4 regions of the Candidatus Pantoea rara genome follow, and region 1 is predicted to be linked to each of the others. Evidence: predicted binding sites of a transcription regulator. Region 1 holds the regulator's gene; each other region holds the start of a gene.
What was found. The regulator CRP, encoded in region 1, controls carbon source genes, mostly activating them, when cyclic AMP is high. The targets are predictions, from matches to a motif close to ATGTGANNNNNNTCACAT.
Positions count from the first base shown of each region.

Region 2: the regulator CRP is predicted to act here: its motif matches at 6,136-6,153, upstream of pth (aminoacyl-tRNA hydrolase).
Region 3: the regulator CRP is predicted to act here: its motif matches at 3,158-3,175, upstream of ACR8BF_RS02745 (glycine dehydrogenase).
Region 4: the regulator CRP is predicted to act here: its motif matches at 5,990-6,007, upstream of cdd (cytidine deaminase).

Region 1 is NZ_CP194942.1:419,588-427,544, forward strand. It holds gene ACR8BF_RS01925 (YccS/YhfK family putative transporter) at 1-1,139, opposite strand, end outside; gene crp (cAMP-activated global transcriptional regulator CRP) at 1,197-1,829, opposite strand; gene ACR8BF_RS01935 (OsmC family protein) at 2,133-2,537, shown strand; gene ACR8BF_RS01940 (phosphoribulokinase) at 2,681-3,550, opposite strand; gene ACR8BF_RS01945 (YheU family protein) at 3,612-3,830, opposite strand; gene ACR8BF_RS01950 (hydrolase) at 3,835-4,851, opposite strand; gene ACR8BF_RS01955 (LysE family translocator) at 4,909-5,511, shown strand; gene ACR8BF_RS01960 (LacI family DNA-binding transcriptional regulator) at 5,513-6,493, opposite strand; gene tauA (taurine ABC transporter substrate-binding protein) at 6,730-7,707, shown strand; gene tauB (taurine ABC transporter ATP-binding subunit) at 7,717-7,957, shown strand, end outside.
Region 2 is NZ_CP194942.1:2,326,747-2,334,703, reverse strand. It holds gene ACR8BF_RS10995 (ABC transporter permease) at 1-247, shown strand, start outside; gene ACR8BF_RS10990 (ABC transporter permease subunit) at 244-1,128, shown strand; gene ACR8BF_RS10985 (P1 family peptidase) at 1,131-2,174, shown strand; gene ACR8BF_RS10980 (M55 family metallopeptidase) at 2,171-2,992, shown strand; gene ACR8BF_RS10975 (LysR family transcriptional regulator) at 3,122-4,030, shown strand; gene ychF (redox-regulated ATPase YchF) at 4,190-5,281, opposite strand; gene pth (aminoacyl-tRNA hydrolase) at 5,390-5,977, opposite strand; gene ychH (stress-induced protein YchH) at 6,233-6,508, shown strand; gene ACR8BF_RS10955 (GGDEF domain-containing protein) at 6,505-7,656, opposite strand; gene prs (ribose-phosphate diphosphokinase) at 7,870-7,957, opposite strand, start outside.
Region 3 is NZ_CP194942.1:562,087-570,043, reverse strand. It holds gene ACR8BF_RS02770 (amidohydrolase/deacetylase family metallohydrolase) at 1-415, opposite strand, end outside; gene ACR8BF_RS02765 (DUF4310 family protein) at 460-1,101, opposite strand; gene ACR8BF_RS02760 (DUF4311 domain-containing protein) at 1,113-1,883, opposite strand; gene ACR8BF_RS02755 (DUF4312 family protein) at 2,010-2,309, opposite strand; gene ACR8BF_RS02750 (SFCGS family glycine-rich protein) at 2,312-2,668, opposite strand; gene ACR8BF_RS02745 (glycine dehydrogenase) at 2,682-3,017, opposite strand; gene cybC (cytochrome b562) at 3,313-3,699, opposite strand; gene pmbA (metalloprotease PmbA) at 3,762-5,102, opposite strand; gene yjgA (ribosome biogenesis factor YjgA) at 5,217-5,762, shown strand; gene ACR8BF_RS02725 (oligogalacturonate-specific porin KdgM family protein) at 5,803-6,108, opposite strand; gene mpl (UDP-N-acetylmuramate:L-alanyl-gamma-D-glutamyl-meso-diaminopimelate ligase) at 6,614-7,957, opposite strand, start outside.
Region 4 is NZ_CP194942.1:1,405,318-1,413,274, forward strand. It holds gene mglA (galactose/methyl galactoside ABC transporter ATP-binding protein MglA) at 1-1,056, shown strand, start outside; gene mglC (galactose/methyl galactoside ABC transporter permease MglC) at 1,076-2,086, shown strand; gene sanA (outer membrane permeability protein SanA) at 2,230-2,949, opposite strand; gene ACR8BF_RS06695 (NAD-dependent malic enzyme) at 3,084-4,781, opposite strand; gene cdd (cytidine deaminase) at 5,051-5,941, opposite strand; gene ACR8BF_RS06705 (CidB/LrgB family autolysis modulator) at 6,062-6,754, opposite strand; gene ACR8BF_RS06710 (CidA/LrgA family protein) at 6,747-7,139, opposite strand; gene metG (methionine--tRNA ligase) at 7,366-7,957, opposite strand, start outside.

The DNA.
Region 1 (7,957 bases):
AGCGCGCTGCCCAGCATCAGCATCACCGCAAAGCGTCCGGCAGTGCGCAGCGCCGAGGAGCGGAACGAAAGATAACTGCGCAGTGCCGGTAACAGCGGCAGACGACGCTGACGGTCCGCCATGAGATCGCGCTGATACAGGGGTTTCTGCGTGCGCAGAACCCGCGCAATGCGGTTGAAGTGGTAAAGACAGAAGTTACCCACCGGATTGTCGGGATGCTGATGCGCGATCTTCTCCAGCGCGCCGAGCTGTTTATCCATCGCAAAGCGGTCGGGTAGCTGGTGATAAAGGATGTTATCCGCCAGCACCCGCAGCCGGGCTGAAATGGTTTTGGCATTCCAGCGGATCACCGCTTCCGCATGGCTCTGTTCGACCAGCTTCTGCACTTCTTCCGGCCGATGCAGGCTGACCGAGATATGTTCCTGCAGATCCAGCGCGACCTGAAAGGCGCGCGTCAGCCGTTTATGGCTGTGATCGCGACTTGCCGACAGCATATGCATCTGCTGATAACAGGTGTTAATCAGATCGACCACTTTTTGCTGACGGGCCAGCAGCGGTGGCAGTGCCTTTTCCGGGTCGGTCAGCTGCGTCAGCAGGGTATATTTGGCGTCGCAGTAGTTAGCCAGCTCGCGGTAGATTAGGCTCAGGCTCTCGCGCATCGGCTGCTCTTTCCACAGCCAGAACCAGAACCAGTTGAACAGCCCGTACCACAGCGTGCCGCCGATATAGAGCAGCGGGGGAACATAGATTGGCATGCGGCCAATCAGGCTCAGGGTAAAGATGGCGGCAATCAGGGTGCCGGGCAGCAGACGAGCATGCAGCGGGCTGATCTCGCCGGTAACGCCGAGCAATAAGGGCATGGCAAACAGGATCAGCGGCAGCGGAATAGCATGCAGGGTAAGCCACTGCATCAGAAAGCTGCCGAGGGCAAACAGGCTGCCGCCAACGATCAGGCGTTTGAAGAAGCGTTTATGCGGGGTATCCAGACCGGCGATGTTGCAGCAGGCGGGCACTAATGAGAACAGGAGACCTTTTTGCAGGTCGCCAGCCAGCCAGCCCAGCGCCACCGGCAGACAGAGCACCAGCGTTTGCCGCAAGGCGTAGTTAACTTCAGGATGGTAAATAATTCGACGCCACATCGGCCCAACACAAACAATAACGGCGTGATGTTGCCATCACGCCGTGGGTGACAGGAATTAGCGGGTGCCGTAAACGACGATGGTTTTGCCGTGTGCGGAGATCAGGTTCTGATCTTCCAGCATCTTCAAAATACGGCCCACGGTTTCACGTGAACAACCAACAATCTGGCCAATTTCCTGACGCGTGATTTTGATTTGCATGCCGTCGGGATGCGTCATGGCATCTGGCTGCTTCGCCAGGTTGAGCAGGGTCTGTGCAATGCGTCCGGTGACGTCGAGGAAAGCGAGGTTACCCACTTTTTCAGACGTGACCTGCAGGCGACGCGCCATCTGCGATGAGAGTCGCATCAGGATGTCAGGGTTAACCTGGATCAGCTGACGGAATTTCTTGTAAGAAATCTCCGCCACTTCGCACGCACTTTTCGCACGCACCCAGGCGCTGCGCTCCTGGCCTTCTTCGAACAGGCCAAGCTCACCAATAAAATCGCCCTGATTCAGGTAGGAAAGAATCATCTCTTTGCCTTCTTCATCTTTAATCAGAACCGCGACGGAACCTTTAACGATGTAGTAAAGCGTTTCTGCTTTTTCACCTTGGTGAATCAGCGTACTTTTGGATGGATACTTGTGAATATGGCAATGGGACAGGAACCATTCGAGTGTAGGGTCTGTTTGCGGTTTGCCGAGAACCATTCGCTATTATCCTCTGTTGTAATCGTGCCCAAAATACAGGGGGCAGTTTTCCCTGTCAGGCGGTGAAAGCTTCAAGCGTTTCCATTTCAGGAAATTATTCGGGCCGCATCAGGCGCAGTGCGCATCATCCTTCCCGGCTTCGCCATCGGGTGACGAAAAATATTTTCAGCACTGTTTGTAGCACAGCTTTTGCCGACTGTCTTCTGTTGTCTCGCTTCAGCTATAGGCGGATTTCTCTGGATTGCTGTTTACCAGGCGAAAGCGTACTCTGGCGAGAAAACAGCGTATTCCGGAGCAAAAATCATGCAGGCAAGAGTGAAATGGGTAGAAGGGCTGACATTCCTCGGAGAATCCTCATCCGGCCATCAGATACTGATGGATGGAAATTCGGGTGATAAAGCGCCCAGCCCAATGGAGATGGTGCTGATGGCGGCCGGCGGATGCAGCGCGATTGACGTGGTTTCAATTCTGCAAAAAGGCCGCAACGATGTGGCTGATTGTGAAGTAAAACTGACCTCAGAACGTCGTGAAGAGGCGCCGCGAATCTTTACGCACATCAACCTGCATTTTATCGTGAGTGGTAAAGGGCTCCAGGATAAAGCGGTCTCACGCGCGGTGGATCTTTCTGCTGAAAAATATTGTTCGGTGGCCATTATGCTGGGTAAAGGTGTGACGATTACCCATAGCTATGAAGTCATTGAGCTGTAACAGGCTGAGGGGCCGTTAAAGTCACGGGCAAAATCTGAGCCAGCCCGGTGTCAGGCGGCTCCCTGCGTGTGGAACGTACGTGTTGCTGTCAGATTCACCCTGATCAGGTCCAGTCACTCGGCTGAGAAGCCATGACTGGCCTTTTATTCAATCCGTTTGCCTTCCATCAGTCGCTTCACCAGCGGACCCATGATCAACTCCATCGCCAGACCCATTTTGCCGCCGGGCACTACCAGCGTATTGATGTGCGAGATAAACGAACCCTGCAGCATCGCCAAAAGGTAGGGGAAGTCGATATCTTCCAGCGCCTGAAAGTGAATCACCACAAAGCTCTCATCCAGTGACGGAATGGCGCGGGCAGCGAATGGGTTTGAGGTATCGACAGTCGGGACGCGTTGAAAGTTGAGGTGAGTGCGTGAGAACTGTGGCGTGATGAAATTGATGTAATCTTCCATCGAGCGCACCACGGAATCCATCACCGCTTCGCGTGAATGACCGCGCTCGCCGGTGTCGCGCACCAGCTTCTGAATCCACTCCAGATTAACAATCGGCACCACGCCCACCAGCAGATCGACCTGTTCCGCCACGTTGTGCTGCGCCGTCACCACGCCGCCATGCAGGCCTTCATAAAAGAGAATGTCGGTGTTCTGCGGCAGCGGCTGCCAGGGCGTAAAGGTGCCGGGCACCTGATTCCACGGCACGGCTTCATCGTAGGTGTGCAGATATTTACGTGATTGGCCCTGTCCGCTTTGACCATACTCTTTAAAGCTCTGCTCCAGCAGACCAAAGTCATTGGCTTCCGGGCCGAAGTAGCTGACATGACGTCCTAAATCGCGCGCCTTACGAATTGCCATATCCATTTCCGGGCGGGTAAAGCGGTGAAAGCTGTCACCTTCCAGTTCGGCCGCATGGAGATCGAGCTGCTGAAAGATTTTGCGAAACGCGAGGCTGGTGGTGGTGGTTCCTGCGCCGCTGGAACCGGTCACCGCGATAATGGGATGACGTGCAGACATAGAAAAGCTCCCTGTGAGGTCGGGCGATGAGCATTGTTATCATGAAATGATGCCGGGTGCATCAGCCGCGAAATTCTTTGCGTGGCATGATGTTGACCGATTCATGCAGTTCCGACCACACCAGCACCACTTCACCGGTTTCCAGCTGGCGTCGCACATCAGCTACTTTGTCCAGCAGGCTGCGTTCCTGCTCGCCGTAGTCTGTGCCTTCGCGTAGTACAAAGGTTTCAATCAGATTTTCAAGGGTCTCTGGTGAGACCTGTTGCCAGGGAATAATCACGTGATCAGTTATCCAGAAAAGGGGCGATCCACTGCGGGATGCGCTGTTCCAGCCACATTTCAGGCTGGCGTAACGTCCCGCCGACAAAACCTACGTGGCCGCCGTGGGGGGTCAGTTGATAAGTAATAGTGGCAGATAATTGGCTGCTGTGCGGGATCACTTCATCACTCATAAAGGGATCATCTTTGGCGTGGATGATCAGCAGCGGTTTCTCTGTGTGCTTCAGCCAGGGCATAGCGCTGGCGCGATGATAGTAATCTGCTGCATCAACAAAACCGTGGGCGCGGGCGGTAATCGCATCATCAAAATCGCGCAGTCGCCGCAGCGCTTTGAGTTGCGTCAGATTGACCGGCAGCGTGTCCGGCCAGGCATGCAGTTTGCGGCGGGCATTCTTCTTGAGCTGCGCCAGCAAGTAGTACTGATAGAAACGTGAGAAGCCGCGTTCCAGTTTCACGCTGCACGGTTCCAGCAGCAGCGGAGCGGAGACAATCACGGCCGCATCCACCTCAGCGGCTGTGCCCTGCTGGCCCAGCAGGCAGCCCAGCATGTTGCCGCCCAGTGAGAAACCGACGGCGGCGGTGGGAACGTGACCCCAGCGGCTGCGCAGCCAGTGCAGGAAGAAGCGGGCATCTTCAGTTTCGCCGGAGTGGTAGATGCGGTTCAGCCGGTTAGGTTCGCCGCTACAGCCGCGAAAATGCATCACCACTGCCAGCCAGCCGCGCGCGCGGCATACCGCCATCAGGCCATGAATATAGGGGCTGTGAAAGCTGCCCTCCAGGCCATGAAACAGGACAACGCGCGGTTTATGCTTTGCCAGCTGCGGATCTTCGCTCCATGCGAGATCAATGAAGTCGCCATCCGGCAGATCGAGGCGCTGCCAGTGAGGATCGACCGTGATACGGCGACGCAACAGGCGCGGCAGCATTGTCTGCAGGTGCGCGTTGCGCAGACTGTCAGGTGGCGTGAAGTGCTCGTTTTCCGGTCCGGTAAATTTCATGTGGTAAAAGCTTGTCTGTTCCATATCACACTGTTAGCTTCGATAAGTTTTTTCTTGCAGGGTAAGGAGTACCCGATTGCCATGGAACTGAGTCTTTTCTTATCAATGTTGGGATTTCTTTGGGTCGCGGCCATTACGCCAGGTCCCAATAATATGTTACTCACCGCCTCGGGCGCTAATTTTGGCTTTCTGCGCACTATTCCGCTGATGATCGGCATCATGATCGGCATGCAGGTGATGCTGCTGATGGTGGCTTTTGGCGTAGGCGGTCTGATCCTGCTCTATCCATCGCTGCATCTGGTACTGAAGATCGCCGGTAGCCTCTATCTGCTCTGGCTGGCGTGGAAGATAGCGACGTCCAGTTATGAAAAGCTGGAAACTGACCAGGCGCCGGATGCGCCGATGCCGTTCTGGCAGGGTGGGTTGCTGCAGCTGATCAATCCCAAGGCCTGGCTGATGGCGCTGGGTGCGGTCGCCAGCTTCAGTCTGGCCGGTGATGCATATCGCCATTCGGTCATGGCGATAAGCGTCGGCATGTTTCTGGTTAATCTGGTCTCGGGCGTGATCTGGATGGGATTTGGCGCGATGATCGGCCGCATCCTGCGCAGCCGACGCGCCTGGAAAATCTTTAACCTCGCCATGGGGCTGCTGACTGCGGCCTGCGTGCTGTTAATCTGGCACTGAGTTAACTGGATGCGCGTTCGACGCGCGTCCAGGGCAGCACCTCACGAATCACTGGCGCGTTCGGATTACGAATCTTCTGCAGCAGCAGCTGCACACTGCGCGCGCCCAGTTGGTTCATCGGTTGCTCGATGGTGGTCAGTGGCGGATTGAGGCTGCGGGTAAACGACACACCATCAAACCCGACCACCGCCAGATCTTCCGGCACGCGCAGACCCGCTTCCAGCGCCGCATGCACCACGCCCACCGCCAGCACGTCTGACACCGCAAACACTGCGTCCGGCGGTTCCGGTAGCGCCATGAGTTCTCTCAGTGCCTGGCTGCCCGCCTCACAGGAGATCTCGTAGGTATAGGAGATGCCGGACCATGCATATCCCAGCTCCTCAATTGCCTGCCGGTAACCCTTTTCCCGATGATGTGAGTACAGGTAACGCATATCGCCATTGACCAGCCCGATGCGTTTACGCCCTTTCCCGGCGAGATAATGGACGGTGTCGCGGGCTGCCTCCTGGTGATCAATGCTGACTGAGGAAGCGGGGATATCCGGATCAAATTCACAGCACTGCACCCAGGGCGCACCGGCGATCAGCGCCTGTAAATCCGGTAAGCCTGAAGCAGCATCCATGGTAATAACGCCATCCACCACTTTCCCGGTCAACAGGGAGAGATAGGCGGCTTCACGCTGAAGCTTCGAGGCGGAGTTGCAGAGCAGGATGTGATAACCGTGCAGTTCTGCTTCGGCCTCAATGCCCTGCACCACGCGTGAACAGAAGGGATTAGTGATATCCGATATCAGCACCAGCAGCATGTGGCTTTGCGCCGTGCGCAACTGACGCGCCAGTAAGTTGGGCTGATAGTCGCAGGCAGAGATGGCCGCCAGAACTTTCTCACGCGTATCGGGCTTTACGCCGGGATGCGCGTTGAGAACCCGCGATACTGTGGCTTTGGAAACGCCAGCCAGCTGAGCGACTTTCTCGATCGACATCGGATTCAGAGACCTTAACAGGCAATCATTGGGAACGCATATGAATAGCACAGGCACAATGTGAGCGCCTGACATTTTTGCTTACTTTAGCTATTTTCAGCATTTGCGATTTTCAGCTTAGTTTTGCAGATAGTGATCTAAGAACTTATTTCTATTAGGGATAATTTTTAATTCCTTTGTGAAACTATCGCGCGCAGAGACACTGCCTCTACGATTAAAAGGGTGGGGTAGTGATCATGGCAGCAACACGTTTAACTTTCTTAGCCGCAGCGCTGGCGCTGATGGCATTTCGGGCTGATGCAGTCAATGTCACTGTCGCGTACCAGACCTCTGCCGAACCGGCGAAAGTGGCACAGGCTGATAACAGTTTTGCCAAAGAGAGCGGGGCCAGCGTCGACTGGCGTAAGTTTGACAGCGGTGCAGGCGTATTACGCGCGCTGGCGTCCGGCGACGTCCAGATTGGTAACATCGGTTCCAGCCCGTTAGCGGTCGCGGCGGCGCAGAAGCTGCCAATTGAAGCCTTTTTACTTGCCTCTCAGCTGGGCAACTCTGAAGCGCTGGTAGTGAAGAAGAACATCACCACACCCAAAGATCTTATCGGCAAGCGCATCGCAGTGCCGTTCATCTCTACTACCCATTACAGCCTGTTGGCTGCACTGAAGCACTGGGGCATTCAACCGTCGCAGGTACAGCTGGTTAATCTGCAGCCGGCTGCGATTATCGCGGCCTGGCAGCGTGGCGACATTGATGGCGCTTACGTCTGGGCGCCTGCGGTGAATGAACTGGAAAAACAGGGCAAGGTGCTGACCGACTCAGCGGAAGTGGGGAGCTGGGGATCGCCGACGCTGGATGTCTGGGTGGTTCGTAAAGATTTCGCTGAGCAGCATCCGGAGATCGTGACCGCCTTTGCCCGCAGCGCGCTTGATGCGCAGCAGGCCTACCTTAACAGTCCCGACGGCTGGCTGAAGCAGCCTGATAACCTTAGCAAACTCTCTCGCCTCAGCGGGGTGCCGGAAGCGCAGGTGCCGGATCTGGTGAAGGGCAATACCTACCTCACGGCGCAGCAGCAGGTTGAGCAGCTGGGCAAACCGGTCAATAAAGCAATTGTCGATACTGCGCAGTTCCTGAAAGCGCAGGGCAGAGTGCCTCAGGCGGATAACGACTACAGCAGCTACGTGACCTCCCGTTTCGTCGCGCCATTAGTTAAACCCTAAGGAGGCACTATGCTGCGTATTGCTCACCTTAATGCACGTTATGCCGGACAGCCGGTGTTGCAGGATATCAATCTGCAGCTGGACAGCCATGAACTGCTGGTGGTGCTCGGTCCTTCCGGCTGCGGTAAAACCACGTTGCTGAATCTGGTTGCCGGATTTCTGCCGGTGGAATCGGGCAGCATCACGCTGGATAACCAGCCAGTAACGGGGCCTGGTGCCGAGCGCGGCGTGGTGTTTCAGAATGAAGGCT
Region 2 (7,957 bases), 1.9 Mb from region 1:
TCCGGTGATTACCATGCTGGGTCTGCAGTTCGGTTTTCTGCTGGGCGGATCCATCGTGGTGGAGAGTGTTTTCAACTGGCCAGGGTTAGGCTGGTTATTGATAGAGTCGATCAAAGCGCAGGATCAGCCGGTAATTCAGGCGCTGGTGATGCTGTTCGTGTTTGAATTTATTGTGATTAATCTGCTGGTCGATCTGCTTTACGCGGTGGTCAATCCGGCCATTCGTCTGCGACAGGAGCCGAAATGAGTAGTCAATCGCTGACTGACAACCCGCCTCAGATTATTCGTTCGCCGTGGCGTGATTTCCTGCATGCCTTTGTGCGTAACCCGCTGGCACTGGTCTCAGGTGGCTTTGTGCTGTTATTGATTGTGGTGGCGGTCTTTGCGCCCTGGCTGGCGCCCTGGGATCCTATGGCGCCGGACTGGATGGCGTTATCGTCACCGCCAACGGCGGCACACTGGATGGGGACCGACGAACTGGGGCGCGACCTGCTCAGTCGCATTATCTATGGCGCGCGTATCTCGCTCTATATCGGCGTGCTGTCGGTGACGATCGGTATGCTGGTCGGAGTCATGCTCGGATTACTGGCGGGCTATTACGGCGGTTGGGTTGATATGTTGATCATGCGCGGTGCCGACGTCTTATTCGCGTTTCCCGGCATGTTGCTGGCCATTGCGGTGGTGGCGCTGCTGGGGGCGGGCCTGAACAATGTCATTATCGCGGTCGCGGTATTCAGTGTGCCGGTATTTGCCCGCATCGTGCGGGCGTCGACGCTCTCTCTGAAGCAGGCGGCCTATGTTGAAGCCGTTCGCTGTGCCGGTGCGCCAGACCGCGTGATTATTCTGCGGCATATTCTGCCCGGCACGCTCTCCAGCGTGATTGTCTACTTCACCATGCGCATTGGTACCAGTATTCTGACCGCGGCGGGCCTGAGTTTTATCGGACTGGGTCCGGAACCGGACGTGCCGGAATGGGGCAATATTCTGGCGATGAGTCGCAGCATGATGATGGCCGGATCCTGGCATATGAGCGTATTTCCTGGGCTGGCGATCTTTATCACCGTGCTGGCATTCAATCTGCTTGGCGACGCGTTGCGCGACACGCTCGATCCCAAACTCAAGGGCTGACGATGGATTACCAACAATTGCAGCGTGACCTGCTGCTGGATCGCTGGCGTGACAGGCGTCAGCTTGGGCAGCCGCGAAGCGCCTGCGGACCCACTAATCGCATCAGCGATGTTGCGGGCGTGCTTGTCGGACATTACACGCTTAATGAAGGCGAAAAGCAGACTGGCGTCACCGCCGTCGTACCGCCGGGCGACAATCTGTTTCTCACGCCGCTGCCGTGTGGGGCTGAAGTGCTGAACGGCTTTGCGAAACCCGTCGGACTGGTTCAGATAGAGGAACTTGGCGTGCTTCAGACGCCGATTCTGCTCAGTAACACGCTGGCGGTTGGCACGCTGTTTACCGCGCTGGTGCGGGATGCCATCCGTCGTAACCCGGAACTGGGCCGAACGTTGCCCACGGTGAACCCACTGGTGCTGGAGTGCAACGATGGCTGGCTGAATGATATCCAGGCGCTGGCCATCAGTGAGGAGATGGCTAAGGCGGCGCTGCAGACGGCCTCCGCTGAATTCGCGCGCGGCAGCGTCGGCGCGGGACGCGGGATGAGCTGTTTCAGCATGAAAGGGGGCATCGGAACCGCCTCACGGGTTATTCCTTCACTCAACGCCACGCTTGGCGTGCTGGTACTGGCCAATTTCGGCGCGCTGGAGGCATTAACGCTCGATGGCGTCCGGGCCGGCGGGATGATTGCGCCGCTGCTTGCCGGAGATGCGCCGCAGCGTGATGCCGGCTCTGTCATCATCATCATGGCAACGGATGCCCCGCTGGACGCACGTCAGCTAAAGCGCATCGCGAAGCGAGCCGGTGCCGGTCTGGGACGACTGGGCAGTTACTGGGGCCACGGCTCGGGCGATATTGCGGTGGCGTTTTCAACGCAACCGCAACCGCTGCCGCCACCGGACGACACGCTGGAGCCGCTGCTTGCGGCGGCGGCAGATGCAACCGAACAGGCTGTACTGGATGCCTTGCTGAGCGCAGAGGCTGTTACCGGCTTTCGCGGTCACCATCGCCCTTCACTGACTCAGATTCTGGATAGATTAACCTCATGAAAATTTTTATTTCGGCCGACATTGAAGGTATCGCGGGGGTTATGCGCCCGGAACAATGTTCACCTGGTCACCCGGAACATCAGCTGGCCCGTGGTCTGATGGAGCAGGAGGTGAATGCCGCGATTGAAGGCGCTTTCGCCGGCGGGGCAACGGAAGTGGTGGTTGCAGACAGCCACGCTCAGATGACCAATTTACGTGCGGAAAATATCGATCCCCGCGCCCGACTGGTGCAGGGCAAACCCCGCGTTCTGTCGATGGTGGAGGGGATAGAACAGCAGACGTTCGACGGGCTGTTTCTGGTGGGATTTCACAGCGCAGCAGGTGAGCCTGGCGTACTAGCGCATACCATTAACGGTCGGGCATTCTGGCGTATCCATATCAATGGTCTGGTGATGGGCGAAACCGATATTTATGCGGCCGCCGCGGCTGAACACGGCACGCCATTGCTGCTGGTCACCGGCGACGATCAGTTACAGAACTGGATAGCGGAACATTACTCAGCGGTCGATTACGTCTGTGTAAAACGCGCCATTTCGCATACCTGCGCGGAATCGATCAGCCCTGAAGCGGCACAGCGTGCGATCGCAGCCGCGGCAAGCGCCGCACTGCAGCATCGCCCTCAGGTGAGCACAACCCGGCTGACAGCCCCTTACGCTATGCAGCTTCAGGCCACGAAACCGGTGCTGGCCGATCTGTTCAGTTTGATCCCCGGCGTCACGCGCCTGGATGCCGTTACCGTGGCGTATCAGGCGGAGAAGATGGAGACGTTAATCAGCTTACTCAGTGCATTCTCCTATCTGGCGAGTACGCAGTCGTAGCGACATTATTCCGGAGCTGCACCGGTTTGCGGTACAGTTTTTGCAGCAGGATAATGATTGTTCTCCCTCCGCCGGTGCAGCCTGTCGGAGAGGCTTCCGTGTTCGCCATTCCATCCAGGGTAAATCATCATGCGGCTCCGCCATATAGAGGTCTTTCAGGCCATCGTACAGACCGGCAGCATCAGCGCAGCGGCGCGCCTGCTGAATGTGTCGCAGCCGAATATCAGCCGTGTGCTGAATCACGCTGAACAGCAGCTGGGATTTGCGCTGTTTGAGCGACGGCTACAGGGAATGAGTGTAACGGCAGAAGGGCGACGTCTGCTGCCTGAAATAGAGGATCTCTGCCAGCGCCTGCAATCCATTACCCAGCTCACCGAACAGCTGCGGCGTGGCGAAGGGCAATTAGTTCGCGTTGGAGCAGCTCACGCTTTTGGTCAGATGGTATTGGCTCCCGCCCTGGTTACCTGGCGGCAACAGATGGCCTCCGTCAGTGTGGAACTGGTTACCGAGCACTTCAGTACCTTATGCCAGATGATTCTGGATAATCAGCTCGATTTCGCGCTGGTCTTTGGTCAGCAGGTCGATGCGGATCTGCTGGCTGAGCCTCTGTTCCAGTCCTCCATGGTGGCGCTGCTACCCCTCACTCATCCCCGGCATGAACCCGTTACGCTGGCGTGGTTGTGCAACAATAATTTACTGATGATGCAGGCTCAGGATCCGCTTGGACGCGTACTTCACCGTGCGCTGCGCGATAAGAAACTCAATCCCGCCGTGTCGTTGTCGATTAAAACCTATTCGGTCATTGCGGATATGGTGCTGGCAGGTGGCGGCATGGGCATTGTGGATCTCTTCACCGCCTGCCGCTATGCCGAACAGTTAAAATTGCTGCCCATAGCGCAGCCCCTGCCGTTTGAAGTGATGCTGATCAGCCGCCGTGACCAGCCCCAGTCGCAGTCCACTCTGCAACTTAAGCAGGTCATCCGTAACAGGCTGTGGGAGATTGCCCGGCAGTGTGAAGCGCAGTTTATCCGTTGCTGAACAGGTGCCGTTTCAGGTCATGATTGCGGCATGGGTGAAATGTGCCGACAGACACTCTTGGTACGGCGTTAAAATGAAAAATCCACGCAATGGCGTGGATTTTTGGGGAGTCTGCCAGATTTCATGGGCTTAATGAAACCGCATGAGACAACCAGCAAATCAGACGTTGAACAGGAAGTTCATCACATCGCCATCTTTCACGATGTACTCTTTACCTTCTGAACGCATCTTGCCGGCTTCTTTCGCACCTTGCTCGCCCTTATAGGCAATAAAGTCATCAAACGCGATGGTCTGGGCGCGGATAAAACCTTTCTCGAAGTCGGTATGGATTTTACCGGCTGCCTGTGGGGCTGTCGCGCCAACAGGAATAGTCCATGCACGCACTTCTTTCACGCCAGCGGTGAAGTAGGTCTGCAGGTTCAGCAGCGAGTAACCGGCGCGGATCACGCGGTTCAGGCCCGGCTCTTCCAGCCCCAGTTCGGCCATGAACTCGTCACGGTCTTCATCTTCCAGCTCGGCGATATCCGACTCAACGGCGGCGCAGACGGGCACCACGACTGAACCTTCTGCTTCAGCAATAGCACGCACCTGATCCAGGTAAGGGTTGTTCTCGAAACCATCTTCATTGACGTTAGCAATGTACATCGTTGGTTTCAGGGTCAGGAAGCTCAGATAGCGGATGGCCGCTTTGTCGTCTGCATCCAGATCCAGTGAACGCAGCATGCCCGCTTCAGAGAGATGCGGCAGGCACTTCTCCAGTGCAGCCAGCTCGGCTTTGGCATCTTTGTCGCCGCCTTTGGCTTTTTTTTGCACACGCTGAATCGCACGTTCACAGGTTTCAAGATCGGACAGCGCCAGCTCGGTGTTGATCACATCAATATCTTCAGCCGGGTTCACTTTACCCGCCACGTGGATGATGTTGTCGTTTTCAAAGCAGCGCACCACGTGGCCGATGGCTTCGGTTTCGCGGATGTTAGTCAGGAACTGGTTGCCCAGACCTTCACCTTTAGACGCGCCTTTGACCAGACCCGCGATATCGACGAATTCCATGGTAGTCGGCACCACGCGCTGCGGCTTAACAATCTCAGAAAGCTGGTCGAGACGCAGGTCAGGCATCGGCACCACGCCGGTGTTTGGCTCAATGGTGCAGAAGGGGAAGTTAGCCGCTTCGATACCCGCTTTAGTCAGCGCGTTAAACAGAGTGGATTTACCGACGTTCGGCAGGCCCACGATACCGCATTTGAATCCCATGGTTTGATACCCTTTATAACTGGATGGACAGTGAGCCAGAAGGCGGACTGTCGGAGACGGATTGAAAAATTTCGCGCATTATACACGGAATCACGACGATTCGGGCGTTTAAGCAGGCTTGAAGGCGTGCAGCCGGTTCATCGCCTTGATGCGATCCTCTTTGAGCCACAGTTCAGTACAGCGCGCCGCTTCATCAATGGCATCATCAATCAGCTTCTGCTCACTGGCGGGCGGCTTGCCCAGCACAAATCCCGTCACCTTGTTGCGGTCGCCGGGGTGACCGATACCGATGCGCAGCCGATGGAAATTGTTGTTGTTGCCGAGTTTGCTGATGATGTCTTTCAGCCCGTTATGGCCGCCATGGCCGCCGCCTTGCTTGAACTTCGCCACGCCGGGGGGAAGATCAAGTTCATCGTGCGCCACCAGAATTTCTTCCGGCGTAATGCGATAAAAGGTCGCCATCGCCGCCACCGCTTTACCGCTCAGGTTCATAAAGGTGGTCGGGACCAGCAGGCGCACATCCTCTCCGGCTATCGCCAGGCGGGCAGTGTAGCCATAGAATTTGCCTTCCTCTTTCAGTGACTGATTGTGGCGCTCAGCCAGTAAATCCAGATACCAGGCACCCGCATTGTGGCGCGTGGCGGCATATTCAGCGCCCGGATTGGCAAGGCCCACAATCAGTTTAATGCTGCTCACAATGATTATCCTGCTGTTATCGCGAAAGGGCGTTAGTTTACTTCGCCACACTCAGGATGACAAAGCCGAAGCATTGAAATGGTTCAGAACCGTGATTAATCATTTTCTATCTGAATCAACAGACTGCAATCAGGACCAGCGGATTCTTTATGACTGATGTGTGATCCAGTCCGCAACGTTGCCTCTATCCATTGCCTAAACTTATGGCACTTAACATTGTGTGCGGTTATTGACTCATAAGGATGGAGGTGCAGCATGAAACATCATCACTGCCGCGTAGCGGGTAACAGCTTGATGGTACTGGGATTAGTCACAATGGTACTGGGCGTCGGTTTTTCAATTATTAATCAGCTTCCCTCCCTCCACATGCCGCAGCTTCTGGCGCAGGGTGCGATGCTAGGCATCTTTATCGGTGCGCTGCTGTGGCTGGTGGGGGCGGGTCTCAGTGGGCGTGAAAAAGTGGAAGATCGTTATTACTGGCATCGTCGCTATGACAATCGCTGCCGGCGGACGCCCAATTCACACCATTAACTGAGTACGGCAGTGACCGGATGCTGCGCTGTGCGGTTCCGGCCGCTGGCCTTAGCGTGGTAGAGCGCCGCATCCGCCAGTGCCAGTAAATCTTCAAAGTCCTGCTGGTGGTGGGTCACAGTCGCAAACCCGATGCTGACTGAATAGGTAATCGCATTGGGTTGTGACGCGCAGACCGCCAGTCGGATCGCTTCACACCAGGCTCTCGTTTCCTTTGCGCCTGCCGGAATTATCGCCGCAAACTCTTCTCCACCCAGTCGCGCAAAGCGCCCCTCCGCCGGTATCAGTACTCTGACAATGCTGCAAAAGTGAATTAAAATCTGGTCTCCCTGATGATGACCATACCGATCATTAATGCTTTTAAAATGATCAAGATCGAAGAGTATCGCGCTGTAGGGCCGGTTCTGACGGCGGCAACGCGCCGCAATTTTCCCGGCTTCGTTAAACAGGGCACGACGATTCCAGACGCTAGTCAACGGATCGTGCAGGGAGGCATGTTTTAAGCTGACCTGCATCCGTTCATTCACCATGGCCAGAATAGTAAACGTCAGTCCGATGACAAACAGAATTGATTCGAGAATGACGTAAACCGAGAAGCTGGAGCCGCCAATCGCACCGGGCTGCGCACTGGGAATCGCCGGGTCCAGAAACAGGCGTGCCAGATGAAACAACAGATGGATCCACAACAGTAACTGCGCAGGCCAGAAAGTGGCTTTCAGCATGTCACGTGCCAGCCAGACCAGTTGGATCAGCGCAGCGGTATAGACGACACAGGCGATGCACAGCACCAGTACCCGTTTGGGTAAGCTGTAATAGAACACCGGAAAGCAACAGAGGAGTGCCCAGAGCAGAGCGCCCAACAGCCAGTGAATGCCGATGGGTTTGCCGCACAAGCGTCGGAACGCATTTAACAATCCACCATACGCCAGCATCACCAGCACATTACCCACCGCAACAGGCAGAAAATGCAGACCACTGCTGCGCAGGCTGCTCAAGAATACGGAAATCAGGGTAAAAACCAGTGACAGGCATGTAAAACCCAGAACCCGGTCATACTGCGATCCAATCCAGGCAAAAACCATAATGATGCTCAGAAACCCCAGCACATAAAGCTCGCAAATAAATAAGGTATAAATATCGAGGTTCATGAGGGCCGGGTTCTGATGAAAATTGCGTTGCAAATTACCACTTAATGGCACCGGGCAGAAGCGGGGAACGCAGCGTTTTAGCAAAAGAGTAAGTGGCGTTGAAAATAGGGGATTGCAGGGGAATTTATCGCGGAAATCTCAGAAAAAGAAGCGCGTTAATCGGGCGACTGGCAGACATAAAAAAACCGGGCACAGGGCCCGGTTCCGCGAAGATTAATGCTCGAACATCGCCGAGATCGATTCTTCGTTACTGATGCGGCGAATTGCTTCGGCCAGCATGCCAGATAAGGTCAGCGTGCGC
Region 3 (7,957 bases), 140 kb from region 1:
CCGCCTGTTGCACCGCCTTGCCATCGATCTGCGCCATGTCGGCCAGCTCATTCTGGGTGACGATGCCGGTGCGGGCGATATTAATCAGCGCATAAACCTGCGTCTGCGCCGCGCGCGTCAGCTGGTAGAAATCATCAATATGTTCTGCGCCGGTACTGCCCGCATCGACCACCGTGGTGACGCCATACGCCACGCCAATCGCGTCCGCTTCATCATGGTAAATCGGTGATTTGGGATAGCAGTGAACGTGGGAGTCGATCCAGCCGGCGCTAAGGTAGTAGCGGCCAGCCAGATCGCGCTCGCGCTGTGCCTTGCCCTGCACCTTGCCCACGTCGGCGATGCGGCCATTCTGCAACGCAATGTCGACCACCTGCTCATCGCTGAGGCGCGCATTGCGGATAATCAAGTCGTACATGGTTTCTCCTAAACAGCAGCCCGCTGCCGGGCTGCCGGTGAGATTCAGAGAGCAATCGGGAACAGCGCACCCAGGATCATCGCACCGAGGATGGCGCCGCCGGTAATCGGCTTGTTCCAGAGATAGAACAGCAGCGCACCCAGCAGCGAACCCAGACCAATCGGAATAGAGGCCGCCATGGCAGACAGGATGATCAGCGGTCCCAGAAAGCGCCCTGACGCATTACCCGCCCCCATCATCACGTCTGCGCCGTAGGTGGAGTCGCTCTGATTGATGGTGAATTTACGGGCCAGAATAATCAGGTAGCCAATCGCCACACCGATCACCAGTCCGGTCGCCAGCGAGGCCGCAAAATTCGCCACCGGAAAGACGATGCCTGCACCCAGCAGCAGGGCCGGAACGCCCAGCCCGACGCCGGTCTGAATTGCCCCGCCGATATCCAGAATGCCCACCAGTGAGCCTTCGATGATGCGGGCGAACAGGAAGCTGGCACCAAAGGCGGCGACCGCGCCGTAGACGCCGGTTTCCATGCCTGCACGCAGCATCGATACAAACGCCACTTCGTTAAACGCGCCAATGCCATAGAGGTAGTACATGTGGGTCCCGGCAAAGACACCAGAGGAGAGCAGGCCAACAAAGATCGGGAAAGACCAGTCGGCGTACCAGAAGCCTTTATTTTCGTTCATCGCATCGCCTCTTATTTACCGCTGACTGAGTTGTGGATCATGTCGAGCCAGCCGGGAATGCCGAGCTGGAAGGACTGCAGCAGCTTCATGTCAAAACCCCGGAAGAAGGCGCTCAGCACAAACAGCAGCACGATGGCGGTCATCATCACTTTGGTGACCCGGTTCCAGCCGCTCTCTTCCACGCCTTTACCGATCAGGATACCCAGCACCAGTCCAGGCACAGCATTGCCCATGATCAGCTGCGCCAGACCGCCAAAAATGGTGGCCCAGAAGCCTGACTTTTTGCCAGCATCAATTGCCGCCAGCCAGAAGATCACGGGCATCACCGTGTTCACCAGCAGGTTTGCGGCGGGCACCAGCACTTTGACCGCCGTAACCTGCAGCGCAGCCGGAACCGCCGAAGCAGTGGAGTTGAGGAAGGCGACCACGATCATGCCGATGATGCCGCAGGCGATGGCCATTTTTTTCGGGTCATGCAGCGTCTCAGCCACATTGCGATTCTTCACCATCAATGCGGCCGCACCCCAGTTTGGAATGATGCGATGATCCACATCCTGCGTGAATGAACCGGCGGCGACAGACGATGCCCAGGCATTGAAAAAGAAGCCAAGACCAAAGGAGAAGTGGGAGGCCGGATCGCCTTCGCACGAGTTCAGCTCACCCAGTGTACGAAAGGCGCCCATGCCCTGAGTGGTTGGCGCGTGAAACATGCGTGCAGCGCCCGCACCGACGCCAACCAGCCCGCCAATAATCAACGACTTAAACAAAATGATTAAAAACATGTTGTTGTACCTTGTTGTCGTTTTTACCCGTCCTGCCTCAGCCGCCCCATTGCCCCGCCTGACTGCCGCGCGATCGCGACAGCTGAGAATCGGGCAGACGGCTGGCTGATATGAACAGGCTCTGTTTTAGGATGCCGCCGTGAACGTCACCTGTTCGGTGTCGAAAACGGTGACGCTGACGGTGATCTCCAGCGTGACACTGAAGTTCCGCCGCTGGCGCGCCAGAAAGAAGAAGAGAAACTTCTCGGTTTTGACGCTCTCCTGCGCGCGCAGCACCCGGACATCCTGAGGTTCAATGCGCAGCAGGATTTTTTGCGTTGCGCGCAGAACCTGGTTCTGCACCCGACTCAGGGCATCGGCGAAGGCTTTCGCTTTGGTGTCGCCTTTGCCCTCGACCGTCACCTGAGTAACGTATTGTTCTTTCATAATCAGCTGCCGTGCTTCTTGTTCCAGGCCTGCACCAGCCGCTCGCCTAACTCTTCTTTATCCATAAAGCCGAAGCCCAGCACCGTGGCACCTTCATTAATGGCGGTGACGCCTTCGTCGACAGAGCGCATGCCATGCTTAGCTTTGTAGCCATATTTGTTCTGCGCGGTGATAGCGCCTGCGCCGCCGCTGCCGCAGAACGAGATGCCGAAATCGGCGTTCTCTGCCTTCATCACGTCGCCCAGTTTCATGTCAGCGGCCACACCTGGCACCACGACGGCACGGCCACCCGCTTTTTCGATGCCCGCCGCCACTTTCTGGCCTTTACCTAAACGATCACCAATCACGACTGTTACCATCTTGTGTTCCTCTTTAGTTGTTTGATCGCGCGACTTCAATATGCACTGACAGCAGCCAGGCCTCTTCGCGGGGGAGATTGCCAAACAGATCGACGACCTGCTGTGCCAGCGCGACCGTTTCCGGTGGAATATCCTCGAACAGATCCGCTTCCACTTCCGGCAGCGGCTCGCCGGTCAGCGATCGCGACGCCATGGCACCGACATGCGATTGCAGCATCTGCTGCTGAACCGCATTGGGCTGAATGCCATGCTGCTGATAGATCGCCGCAATCTGCGTCATCACGCTGTCAGCCAGCTGCTGCACTTTCTCCGGTGGCGCTTCATACACCGGGACGCCGTTATTGCTCACCTTGCTACTCCTGTTAAACCGGATAATTCGCGTTAGAAACACATTAACGGTCATCGCCCCGGCTGTGCAGAGTCAACATTTCCAGCAGCAAGTGGAAATTGACGTGAAGGTTGTGCGTCAGATCGCAGGCTGCACACTTAGTGCGACATACGTCGCATAAGGCGCAAAATGAGGGATTTATCGGTGCCAGGTGGTGATGTTGTGCGGCGACAGGCGCAGCGCGTTGAGATTCAGGGTGCGGTGATAAGCAGAAGTGATGGTAAAAAACCGCCGGTCAGGCTGACCGGCGATCTGATTAACGGAATTTCTTATGGTTGGTATTGCGGATGTCATCAAATTTGGCCGCTTCGCGCTTTGCGCCATCCACGTTGTTGGCTTTCGCCAGCGCGCTGACCACGTCGATCTGTGCAATGAGTGAGTCGAGACCCGCGTGATAATCTTTGACCTGCGCGCTGTCAGCAGGCTGACCTTCCAGCTTATCTGGCGTCGATTTTTTAGCATCCTGCGCCGCGGCACGCATTTTAGTTAACGCCTGCTGCATCTCCTGCGCATCGTCACTTTTCTTGACGATTTTCAGGTTCGCATTCAGCATGTCCATATCCTGCTCCAGATCCGCCGCATAGAGGCTGACGCTGGAGAACAACAGAGAAGCCGACAACATTGCAATCACATGCTTACGCATCATTACTTCCTTTTTATTGTGATGAAAAAAAAGCAGCCAACAGGCTGCTTCAGGAATCCATCTTATTGTCCCGCTATCTTCATCTCAGGCAGTAACACGGAACCGCACTGGATATTGCTACGGGTTTCAATATCGTCACCAATGGTCACCATGTTGCGCCACATCTCTTTGAGATTTCCGGCGATAGTGACTTCGCTGACCGGGTACTGAATAACGCCATTCTCGACCCAGAAACCAGCCGCACCGCGTGAGTAATCACCGGTAATGGCGCTGACGCCCTGGCCCATCAGCTCGGTCACCACTAATCCGGTGCCCATCTGCTTCAGCAGCGCCTCAAAGCTGTGGCCCTGACCCGCGATGCGCCAGTTATGGATGCCGCCAGCGTGGCCTGTGCTGGTCAGGCCCAGTTTACGGGCTGAATAGCTGGTCAACAGCCAGGTCTGCAGTACGCCATCTTTAATGATGTCACGCGCCTGAGTCCGCACGCCTTCGCTGTCGAATGGCGTAGAGGCCAGTCCTTTCAGCAGATGCGGCTGTTCATTGATGGTAAGCCACTCCGGCAGAATCTGCTGACCCATTGAATCCAGCAGGAAGGTCGATTTACGGTACACGCTGCCACCGCTGATCGCGCCAACCAGATGACCAAATAAGCCGGTCGCCACTTCAGAAGCAAAAATTACCGGGGCTTTCATGGTCGGCAGTTTACGCGGGGCCAGACGGGAGAGCGTGCGGCGTGCGCACTCTGCACCTACCCATTCCGGGCTTTTCAGATCTTCAAACGCGCGGCCAATGGTATAGGCGTAATCGCGCTCCATGTTGCCATCCTGCTCGGCAATGACGCTGCTGGAGAGCGAGTGACGGCTTGAGCAGTAGCTCTGCAACATACCGTGGCTGTTGCCAAAGACTTTGATGCCGACGTGGCTGTTAAAACTGCCACCTTCGGTGTTAGTAATCCGTTTGTCTGCACGCAGCGACGCCTGTTCCGCCTGTGCCGCCAGTTCAATGGCGCGGTCAGCATCAATCTCCCATGGATGATAAAGATCCAGGTCCGGCGCATCATAGGCCAGCAGCTCCGCGTCGGCCGGGCCGGCAAACGGATCGGGCGAGGTGTAGCGCGCAATATCAATCGCCGCCTGCACGGTACGTTTGATCGCGTCCGGGCTGAGGTCGGTCGATGAGGCGCTGCCTTTACGATTCTGATGATAAACGGTGATGCCCAGCGCACCGTCGCTGTTGAATTCGACGTTTTCCACTTCGCCATAGCGGGTGCTGACCCCAATGCCGGTGGTTTTACTGACGGCCACTTCCGCGCTGTCAGTGCCTGCTTTAGCCAGTTCAAGTGCCTGAGAAATGGCCTGCTCCAGTACTTTTCGCTGTTCTGCAACCTGAGTAGATACGTTCATCGACCTGCCCATAATCTTATGTGTGAATGATTTGAGTCTATCAGAGTCAGAGAACAATTTCGCAGTCACCCGATAAACTGGTAGGATTACCCTCTTTTTTTTGGGAGCCCGGAAATGACCAAACAGCCCGATGAGTGGCTCGACGATGTGCCAGATAATGACGAAGAAGAAGATGAAGAGATTATCTGGGTCAGTAAGAGTGAAATTAAACGCGATGCAGAAGAGTTAAAGCGCCTGGGTGCCGAACTGGTTGATCTGGGTAAAAACTCGCTGGACAAAATCCCGCTGGATGAGCGCCTGCGTACCGAAGTTGAACTGGCGCAGCGCATCAAAAAAGAGGGTCGCCGCCGTCAGCTGCAGCTGATCGGTAAACTGCTGCGTGGTATTGATGTGGAGCCGATCCGCGTTGCGCTGGATAAGCTCAATAATCGCCATAACCAGCAGGTTGCGCTGTTCCATAAACTGGAAATGCTGCGCGATCGTCTGATTGAACAGGGCGATGAGGCAATGGGCGACGTGATTGCGCTTTACCCTGAAGCCGATCGTCAGCAGTTGCGCAGCATGATCCGTAACGCGCAGAAAGAGAAAGCGGGCAGCAAGCCGCCGAAGTCTGCCCGTCAGATTTTCCAGTACCTGCGCGAACTGGCCGAAGCGAAGTAATGCCATGGCGGGCAGCCTCGCCCGCCTCCCGGCAGAGCATTTACCGATAGATGTAGAGAATACCGGTGCGCAGCCGCAGCTGGCGTTGACTCGCCGTGGCAGACCGTCCGATATCGCCAAAGGTGACGTATGGCACCCAGACGCGACCGTTGCCAGTCGCATAATCGAACTGTAACGCCTGTTCGTAATCATCATGTTTACTGGCAAACAGTTTCGCATCCGCGTGCTTATATACCAGCTTATAAGTGGTGGTCAGCCGATCGCTTTTATTCCGCAGATAGAGATCAAATCGGTTGGCAGTACGATGACGGTCAGTATCATAATAATCAATGCCACCGGTGCGCATTGATCCTCATGCGCATAATCCGTCAGCTCAAGGCGATATAATCCGCCGACAGACCAGCGGTCATTAATTTTATACCAGGGTGCCACACCAAAGTTCCATTCGGTGCGCGAGGAGTTGCCGATAGTCAACGGTGGCCGTCGCCAGCGCTGCAGTAGCGCTAAACATCAACGTGGCACCCGGTAAAAAGGGTAATGACTTATTATTTCCCATAACAACGTCCTTATTAGTGGCAATCAGGGCAATGCATTACCCAGGCTTATTTTATTAACCTGCCGTTAACTTACATTTAAAACCTGTAAGTGATTCTTTTAACGCCTCAGAATTTATTTAAGCAGCAACTGAGATGATGCTAAAAATAACCAGCATGAGGGGCCTTTCGGTTTCAGACACTAACAGGAGAAACAGGGCAATAACGAAAAGAGTGAACAGATCGAACTCAAAATATGCTGTATTAATTCAGGGAATAACTTTTTAAAAAAGGCGCCCGATGTGGGCGCCCTTGATATCAGGCCAGCCTGTCCAGCAGCTTCTGGTGAATGCCACCAAACCCGCCGTTGCTCATGACCAGAATCGTGTCGCCTGGTTGCGCGGCTTTCGCCACCATCTCTACCAGAGTATCGATATCCGCACTCCAGTGCGCTGGCGGAATACACGCTTCTGCCACGTCTGAAACCTGCCACGGAATATGGTGCGGCTGGAACAGGAAGACTTCATCCGCACGCGCCAGTGACGGCGCCAGATCGTTTTTACTGACACCCATCTTCATCGTGTTGGAGCGGGGCTCCAGCACAGCAAGGATGCGCGCTCTGCCGCCGACTTTGCTGCGCAGAGCCGCCAGCGTCGCCAGAATTGCGGTCGGATGGTGAGCGAAGTCATCATAGACTTTGATGCTGTTAACCTCGCCACGCAGCTCCAGCCGGCGACGTGCATTGATAAAGGTGTTGAGTGCCTGGCCAGCATCTTCCGGCTTCACACCCACATGCCGCGCGGCAGCAATCGCCATCAATCCATTATGCATGTTGTGTTCGCCAACCAGCGACCAGTTCACTTCCCCGACTTTTTCGCCGTCGAGCCAGATTTCCCAGTGAGACGCATCGTTGGTCAGCTTCTTCGCCTGCCAGCGTCCGTGCTCGCCAACGCTTTCCTGTTCGCTCCAGCAACCCATCGCCATCACCTGTTTGAGGTTAGGATCATGTTCCGGCAACATGATCTTGCCCTGCCCCGGCACGATCCGCACCAGATGATGGAACTGCTTCTGGATCGCCCGCAGATCATCAAAGATGTCGGCGTGATCAAACTCAAGGTTGTTGAGGATCAGGGTGCGTGGGCAGTAATGGACAAACTTGGAACGCTTGTCGAAAAACGCGCAGTCGTACTCATCCGCTTCAATCACGAAGAATGGACTTTTTCCTAATTTTGCCGAGACATCGAAGTTTCCTGGCACACCCCCAATAATGAAGCCGGGTTCAAGGCCGCAGGCCTCGAGAATCCACGCTGCCATGCCTGCTGTGGTGGTTTTGCCGTGGGTTCCGGCCACGGCCAGCACCCAGTGATCGCGCAGCACGAAATCGTGCAGCCATTGCGGGCCAGAGAGGTAAGGAATGTTGCGTTCCAGCACCGCTTCCACACAAGGGTTACCCCGCGTCATCGCATTGCCGATGATGACTAAGTCAGGCTCCGGATCGAGTTGACTGGCATCATAACCTTCTGTTAATTCAATACCTTGCTGTTCGAGCAGGGTACTCATTGGCGGGTAAACGTTGGCGTCTGAACCGGTCACCTGATGACCAAGTGAACGAGCCAGCATCGCCAGACCGCCCATAAAAGTGCCACAAATCCCGAGGATGTG
Region 4 (7,957 bases), 990 kb from region 1:
CAGATGATTGAAATTGCCAAAGCATTCTCTTACGACGCGAAAATTGTGATTATGGATGAACCGACCTCCTCGTTAACCGAGAAAGAGGTTAATCACCTGTTCACGATTATTCGTAAGCTGAAAGATCGCGGCTGTGGCATCGTTTATATTTCGCACAAGATGGAAGAGATTTTCCAGCTGTGTGATGAGATCACGATTCTGCGTGATGGTCAGTGGATTACGTCCCAGTCGCTGCAAGGGCTGGATATGGATAAGATCATCTCGATGATGGTCGGCCGTTCACTGAACCAGCGTTTCCCTGACCGCACCAACGTGCCAGGTGAGACGATTCTTGAGGTGCGTAATCTGACGTCTCTGCGTCAGCCATCCATTCGCGACATCTCATTTGATTTGCGTAAAGGGGAGATACTCGGCATTGCCGGGCTGGTGGGTGCCAAACGTACCGATATCGTCGAAACGCTGTTTGGCATTCGCGAAAAATCGGGCGGCACCATTAAACTGCATGGTAAACCGATTAATAATCACAGCGCCAACGAAGCCATTAACCACGGCTTTGCGCTGGTAACGGAAGAGCGCCGCTCTACCGGTATTTATGCGTTCCTCGACATTGGTTTTAACTCGCTTATTTCCAATATCAAAAAATATAAAAACAGTATGGGACTGCTGGATAATAAACGCATGAAGAGTGATACCCAATGGGTGATCGATTCAATGCGGGTTAAAACACCAGGCCACCATACTCAAATTGGTTCGCTTTCGGGCGGTAACCAGCAAAAAGTGATTATTGGCCGCTGGTTATTGACCCAGCCTGAAATCCTGATGCTTGATGAACCAACACGCGGTATTGACGTTGGTGCAAAATTCGAAATTTACCAGCTGATTGCTGAGCTGGCGAAAAAAGAAAAGGGCATCATTATTATCTCATCTGAAATGCCGGAGCTGTTAGGCATTACCGATCGTATTCTGGTAATGAGTAATGGACTGGTAGCAGGCATAGTTGATACCAAAACGACCACGCAGAACGAAATATTGCGTTTAGCGTCATTACACCTTTAATGAAGCAAGGGCTGTTAACATGAAAGCGACTACAAAAAAGAATGCGCTAACCTGGTTAAAAGAGGGCGGCATTTATGTCGTCCTGCTGGTATTGCTGGCTATTATTATTTTCCAGGACCCATCATTCTTAAGTTTAATGAACCTGAGTAATATTCTGACCCAATCTTCGGTGCGCATTATTATTGCACTGGGTGTGGCGGGTCTGATTGTGACCCAGGGTACAGACCTGTCAGCCGGACGTCAGGTTGGTCTGGCCGCTGTAGTAGCTGCAACGCTGCTGCAGGCGATGGATAACGCGAACAAAGTCTTCCCGACGCTGGATACGGTGCCGATTCCACTGGTTATTCTGACCGTGTGCATCATCGGCGGTGTGATTGGTCTGGTCAACGGTGTGATTATTGCTTACCTGAAGGTAACGCCATTTATCACCACGCTGGGCACCATGATTATCGTTTACGGTATCAACTCACTCTATTATGACTTTGTTGGTGCATCACCGATTGCCGGTTTTGATGCAGGGTTCTCGAAATTTACTCAGGGCTTCTTACGCTTTGGTGATTTCAAACTTTCGTTCATCACGTTCTACGCTGTGATTGCCATCATTTTCGTCTGGGTGCTGTGGAACAAAACCCGCTTCGGCAAAAACATTTTTGCTATCGGTGGTAACCCGGAAGCGGCGAAAGTGTCTGGCGTCAATGTGAACCTGAACCTGATCCTGATCTATGCGTTGTCAGGTGTGTTCTATGCCTTCGGCGGGATGCTGGAAGCGGGTCGTATCGGTTCGGCGACCAACAACCTCGGCTTTATGTATGAGCTGGATGCGATTGCGGCCTGTGTGGTCGGCGGCGTCTCCTTCGCCGGGGGTGTGGGTAGTGTGGCAGGCGTTGTGACCGGTGTATTAATCTTCACCGTTATCAACTACGGTCTGACCTATATCGGCGTCAACCCTTACTGGCAGTACATCATTAAGGGCGGCATCATCATCTTCGCCGTTGCGCTGGATTCACTGAAATATTCACGTAAGAAGTAAGTCTGATTCAACGCTTAAGAAGCGACCTTCGGGTCGCTTTTTTTATGGGCGAGTGCCGGGCGCGTTGCTTTGAGATTGAGGTTGCGAAGGGAACACGATCAGATTGCAATGACGCTAAGGCCTAATCAGGCACTATCACTGAGTTATTTCCGCAGCTTCTGTTCCAGCTCCAGCAACTGCTCTGGCGTCACAGCAGGGTAACTCTGCGCATCTTCAGGAACATCATGTACGGCAGGAATCGGCACCAGCGGCCCTAAGAAACGGGGTTCGCGCTTAAGCAGGAAAAGGTCCGCCAGCGCGCCCAGTCGGGCACCCACTTCGCGGAAACGCACGCTAAGCATGTTTTTCGGGGAGGGCACGGCATAACACTGCGCCTGAATACCCAGCTGTAAGGCGATAAACAGCGCGCGCTCACAATGAAAACGCTGGGTGATAATAATGAAATCATTGGTATCAAACACCTTGCGGGTGCGCACAATCGAATCCAGCGTGCGGAACCCGGCATAATCCAGCACGATATCGGCCGGATCGACGCCCGCTTTGATCAGGTCGCGGCGCATGGTCATCGGTTCGTTATAGCTCTGTTGGGCATTATCACCGCTCAGCAGCAGATAGTTCACCTTGCCGCTGTTGTAGGCATTCAGTGCGCCCTGCATACGATAGAGGTAATACTGATTGATGACGCCAGTACGATAATATTTAGCCGTACCCAGCACCACACCGACCTGACGATGGGGCAAAGAAGCGACATTTTCGTAGATAAAAGGCGCAGTTTTCCAGCTGATCCAGCGATCAAGGCCGAGCGCGGTTGCCATCATCAGTAAGATGATGAAAAGCAGACCAATGAGAACGCGTTTCAGCATGCGCCTGGAAACTCGATGTCAGAATGTTGAGATGGGACAAGGCTACTTGAGCTGTCGCAGCGAAGCAAGCTACTGCCGGCTGGCTGTGCTCTTTTTGAACACTGCCGGATCAAAGGGATCCGGCAGTCTGACGATTAAATCGAGGTACGACGATAGTGACGATACTGCGGTAGCCAGAAGTTATTGGCGATAGCCTGTGACAACACATCTTCTGAGGTCACTACGGCGACACCCGCCAGCTGAGCGGCTTTACCCACTTCCATCGCGATGATTTTCGACACGCCCTGAATATCTTTGATCTCAGGCAGCACCGGGCCTTCGCCTTCATTCACCAGCGGTGAGCAGTCAGCGAGCGCGCGGCTGGCCGTCATCAGCATGGTATCGGTAACGCGGCTGGCACCCGATGCAATCACACCCAGACCAATGCCCGGGAAGATGTAGGAGTTATTACACTGTGCAATCGGATAGGTTTTACCGTTCCAGCTCACCGGTGAGAATGGGCTACCGGTTGCGACCAGCGCGGCTCCGTCAGTCCAGGCAATGATATCAGCCGGCGTCGCTTCCACACGTGAGGTCGGGTTCGACAGTGGCATCACGATAGGGCGTTTACAGTGCTTGTGCATCTCGCGGATAATTTCTTCGGTGAACAGACCCGGCTGGCCAGAAACACCAATCAGAATATCGGGCTTCGCATTGCGCACGACGTCCAGCAGCGAAATGGAATCATTGGTGATATCCCACTGCTGCAGATTTTCGCTTTTCTGCACCAGCTTGCTCTGGAAATCGAGCAGGTTAGGCAGCTTGTCCGTCAGCAGACCAAAGCGATCCACCATCATCACCCGGCCACGGGCTTCATCATCACTCAGACCTTCTGATTTCATCTGCGCGATAATTTGTTCAGCGATACCACACCCTGCAGAACCGGCACCCAGGAACACGACTCTCTGCTCGCACAGTCGGCTTCCGGCCGCACGGCTGGCGGCAATCAGCGTACCCACGGTTACGGCAGCGGTACCCTGAATATCATCGTTAAAGCAGCACACTTCGTCGCGATAGCGGTTCAGCAGCGGCATGGCATTCTTCTGGGCAAAATCTTCGAACTGCAACAGCACTTTCGGCCAGCGGCGCTTAACAGCCTGAATAAATTCGTTCACGAACTCATCATACTCTTCGCCGGTAATGCGCGGATGACGCCAGCCCATGTAGAGCGGATCGTTCAGCAACTGCTGGTTATTAGTACCGACATCCAGCACGACTGGCAGCGTATACGCCGGGCTGATGCCGCCACAGGCGGTATAAAGTGAAAGCTTACCGATCGGGATGCCCATGCCACCGATGCCCTGATCACCCAGACCCAGGATACGCTCGCCATCGGTTACCACTATTACTTTCACATTCTGCTTGGTGGCGTTTTGCAGCATATCTTCGATGTGAGCGCGGTTAGGGTAGGAGATGAAGACGCCACGTGCACGACGGTAAATTTCAGAGAAGTGTTCGCAGGCTGCGCCGACGGTCGGGGTGTAGATAATTGGCATCATCTCTTCGAGATGGTTATCCAGCAGGCGGTAGAACAGCGTTTCGTTGGTGTCCTGAATGTTGCGCAGGTAGACATGCTTATCGTTATTGTTTTTGAAGTCCTGAAACTGACGCCAGGCACGCTGCGCCTGCTCTTCGATCGATTCCACCGCTTCTGGCAGCAGGCCGTTGAGGTTGAATTCGTTACGTTCTTCGATGCTAAAGGCGCTGCCTTTGTTCAGCAGGGGAAATTCCAGCAAAATCGGGCCAGCATAAGGGATATACAGCGGGCGTTTACTTTCGTAGTCGAGTTCCATGTAGTGATGCTCCGGTTGCAGTGTTGTCTGGCGTCACGCCGGAAAGGTAGCGCCAGTTTTCTTACCCGTTATAGCTCAGACTGCAGGCCCGGCAGCGGCAGGGTAACAGCTGCGGAAACATTCACGACCGTGCTGCCATCCTGCAAGCTGAATTATTCAGAGTAATTTGTGATGACGTGAATTCTGGCGCCAGATCCTATGAAATTTCCCACAGAAGTACAGCGTTTGTTCATAAAAGCTCACAAAACTGTGGCCTCTCTGACAGCGGGTTATGCTTTGTACAGCGTTACCTGCAGCAGCTCACCGCAACCAAATGTCGCAAGCGTCGCCTGCGTGGCGGCGAACTGGCTTAATGTGGCATTTTCCACTTCCGCTAATACCGCTTTTTTTATCTGCCGGGCATCGCCGCCCTGCATGTTCAGCAGGACCAGCGCCGCCTGCAAGGGCGGGAAGCTCGGGTTAAACGCCGCGTTTTCCGCATAGCGACCGGCGACAATCTCTCCATCCGTGGTCAGCAGTGCGACACCGGCATGGGACTGGCTATAGGGTGCGTGGCTGGCATTGGCGGCGGCAACGGCGGCTTGTATCAGTTCATCGCCCTCGGCCACATAACCGTGATCGACCTTGTCCATCAGGAAAGTGGTGATGCCGAGATCGCGGGGTCCAAAGGCATCCGGCAGATAATCGGCCAGGGTGCTGATCGCACGTTGTGGCAGGCTGATACGAATGCGGGTGCCGCTGTTCAGCTCGTTCATAAACTGACGGCAGTGACCGCACGGTGTGTAGTTAACGGTGATAGTCTCAAGCTGGCGTTCGCCACGCAGCCACGCATGGGTAATGGCGCTTTGCTCAGCGTGAACCGTCTGCTGCATCGGCGTGCCGACAAATTCCATGTTAGCGCCGAAGTACCAGTTACCGCTGACGCCACGGGCAATCGCCCCGACGTTAAAATGCGATACGGTAGCAACGGCACAGGACGCCGCCAGAGGCAGCAGTGACAGCGCCAGCGCATCGGCATCCATTTGGGTCTGTTGTTGCAGTGAGGCGACCTGGTCTGCGCTCAGCACCGCATGGAAGCCAGGATCGTTCAGCAGGGGAGCAAGTGCAGTTTGCAGCGTTGACGGCAATGCCTCAAAAGCGGAGAGGAAACGGGATTGCATGTGAGCCTCATTAAATTCAGCAGGGCGATGTGCCAGTCACCGGTTTATATGTGATCCACATCGCTCTGACAATGTAACCTGTGTTGCATGTTTCAACTTTGCGAGATCTCTCGCAAACTTTCAGCCAAACCAGTGCATCATTAGCGGAAAAATAAACGGCGCCAGCAGTGAGGTGATGATGCCGCAGATCACCAGCGCCAGTGAGCTGAAAGCGCCTTCCTGATAATCGAGTTCGGCAGCGCGCGCCGTGCCGAGGGCATGTGACGCATTACCAATCGCCAGTCCGCGCGCCGCTTTAGATTTTACGCCCAGCAGGTTCAGCACCGTGTGGCCGAATACCGCACCCAGAACCCCGGCAATCAGCACGCAGATGGCGCTGATGGCGGGAATGCCGTGCAGCGAACCGGAAACGGCCATCGCAATGGGCGTGGTAACGGATTTAGGCACGATAGTCGCGGCAATTTCAGGCGTGGCACCCATCCACAGGGCGATTGCGGTACCTGACGTCATGGCAGTCAGGCTGCCGATGAAGCAGACGCCAATAATCGACTTCCAGCGGGCGCGGATCTGATGCATTTGCTCATAGAGCGGCAGTGCCAGGGCGACCACGGCCGGTTGCAGTAGCTGATTGAGAATCTCACTGCCCGCGAAATAGCGCGAGTAGGGCAACTGCAACAGCAGCAGGATTGGGATAATAATTGCCATCGCCACCAGCAGCGGATTAAGCAGCGAGATTTTGAGCCGTATCGCCAGCTTGCGCGCCAGAAAAAAGGCCACCAGCGTCAGTGGCAGTGACCACCACATTTCACTCATCGGCTGACTCTCCGGCCGGACGGCGGCTGTGAAGCTGGTGGGCGCTTACGCCAACAATGGAGAGGACCAGCAGGGTGCTGACGACGCAGGAGACGACGATGGGGCCAAACTGGGCGGTCAGAATATCGGTGTAGCTCATTACCCCGACGCTTATTGGCACAAACAGCAGCGCCATATAGCGAATCAGCAGATGGCAGCCCGGTTTCACCCAACTGACCGGCAGGATCTGCGAGGCAAGCAGGGCGAACAGAATGAGCATCCCAAGGATGCTGCCGGGCAGTTTAATGGGCAGCAGCGAAGCGATGCCGACACCGGCGTATAAGCAGAGATAAATGATGATAAAGGCGCGAAGATAACGTCCGCAGACAGACAGCACGGTGAGCATGGCAGGCTCCTGTTTTCACTGAGCTTCATCATACGCATTAACCCCTTAGCGTGCTAGCGATCACATTTATGGGATGATGTGGCAGGACCACGCGCAGCTTGTCAGTAAACGAAGCTGGACTGAGGGGAGGCTGAGGAGGGAAAGGTAACCCTTCGCGCCAGAGAAAAGGCGCGAAGGGCTTCAGAACGGCACTGCGCTAAGCTGTTTCAGCCGCCGGGTGCAGCGATTACTTAACCGGCATACCCGGCACAGCACCGCTGTCGACGGACAGCACAAACAGATCTTTTCCGCCCGGACCCGCTGACAACACCATACCTTCGGAGATACCGAAGCGCATTTTGCGCGGCGCCAGGTTGGCCACGATGATGGTCATTTTACCGACCAGCACGGAGGGGTCAGGATAGGCGGCGCGGATGCCCGAGAAGATCTGACGCTTTTCACCGCCCAGGTCGAGCTGCAGACGCAGCAGCTTGTCTGAACCTTCAACCAGTTCCGCCTGCTCGATCAGCGCGACGCGCATATCAACTTTGGCGAAATCGTCGATGGTGATGGTCTCACCGACCGGCGCATCGGCCAGCGGACCGGTTACGGCTGGTGCACTCGCTGCGGCAGCATCCTCTTTCGAGGCCTCGATCAGTCCCTCAACCTTCGCCATTTCAATGCGGCTGTAGAGCGCTTTGAACGGCGCAACCTGATGATCCAGCAGCGGCTGCGCAATGGCATCCCAGCTCAGTTCACAGTTCAGGAAGCCTTCTGCACGGGCGCTCAGGGACGGCAGCACCGGCTTCAGCCAGGTCATCAGAATGCGGAACAGGTTA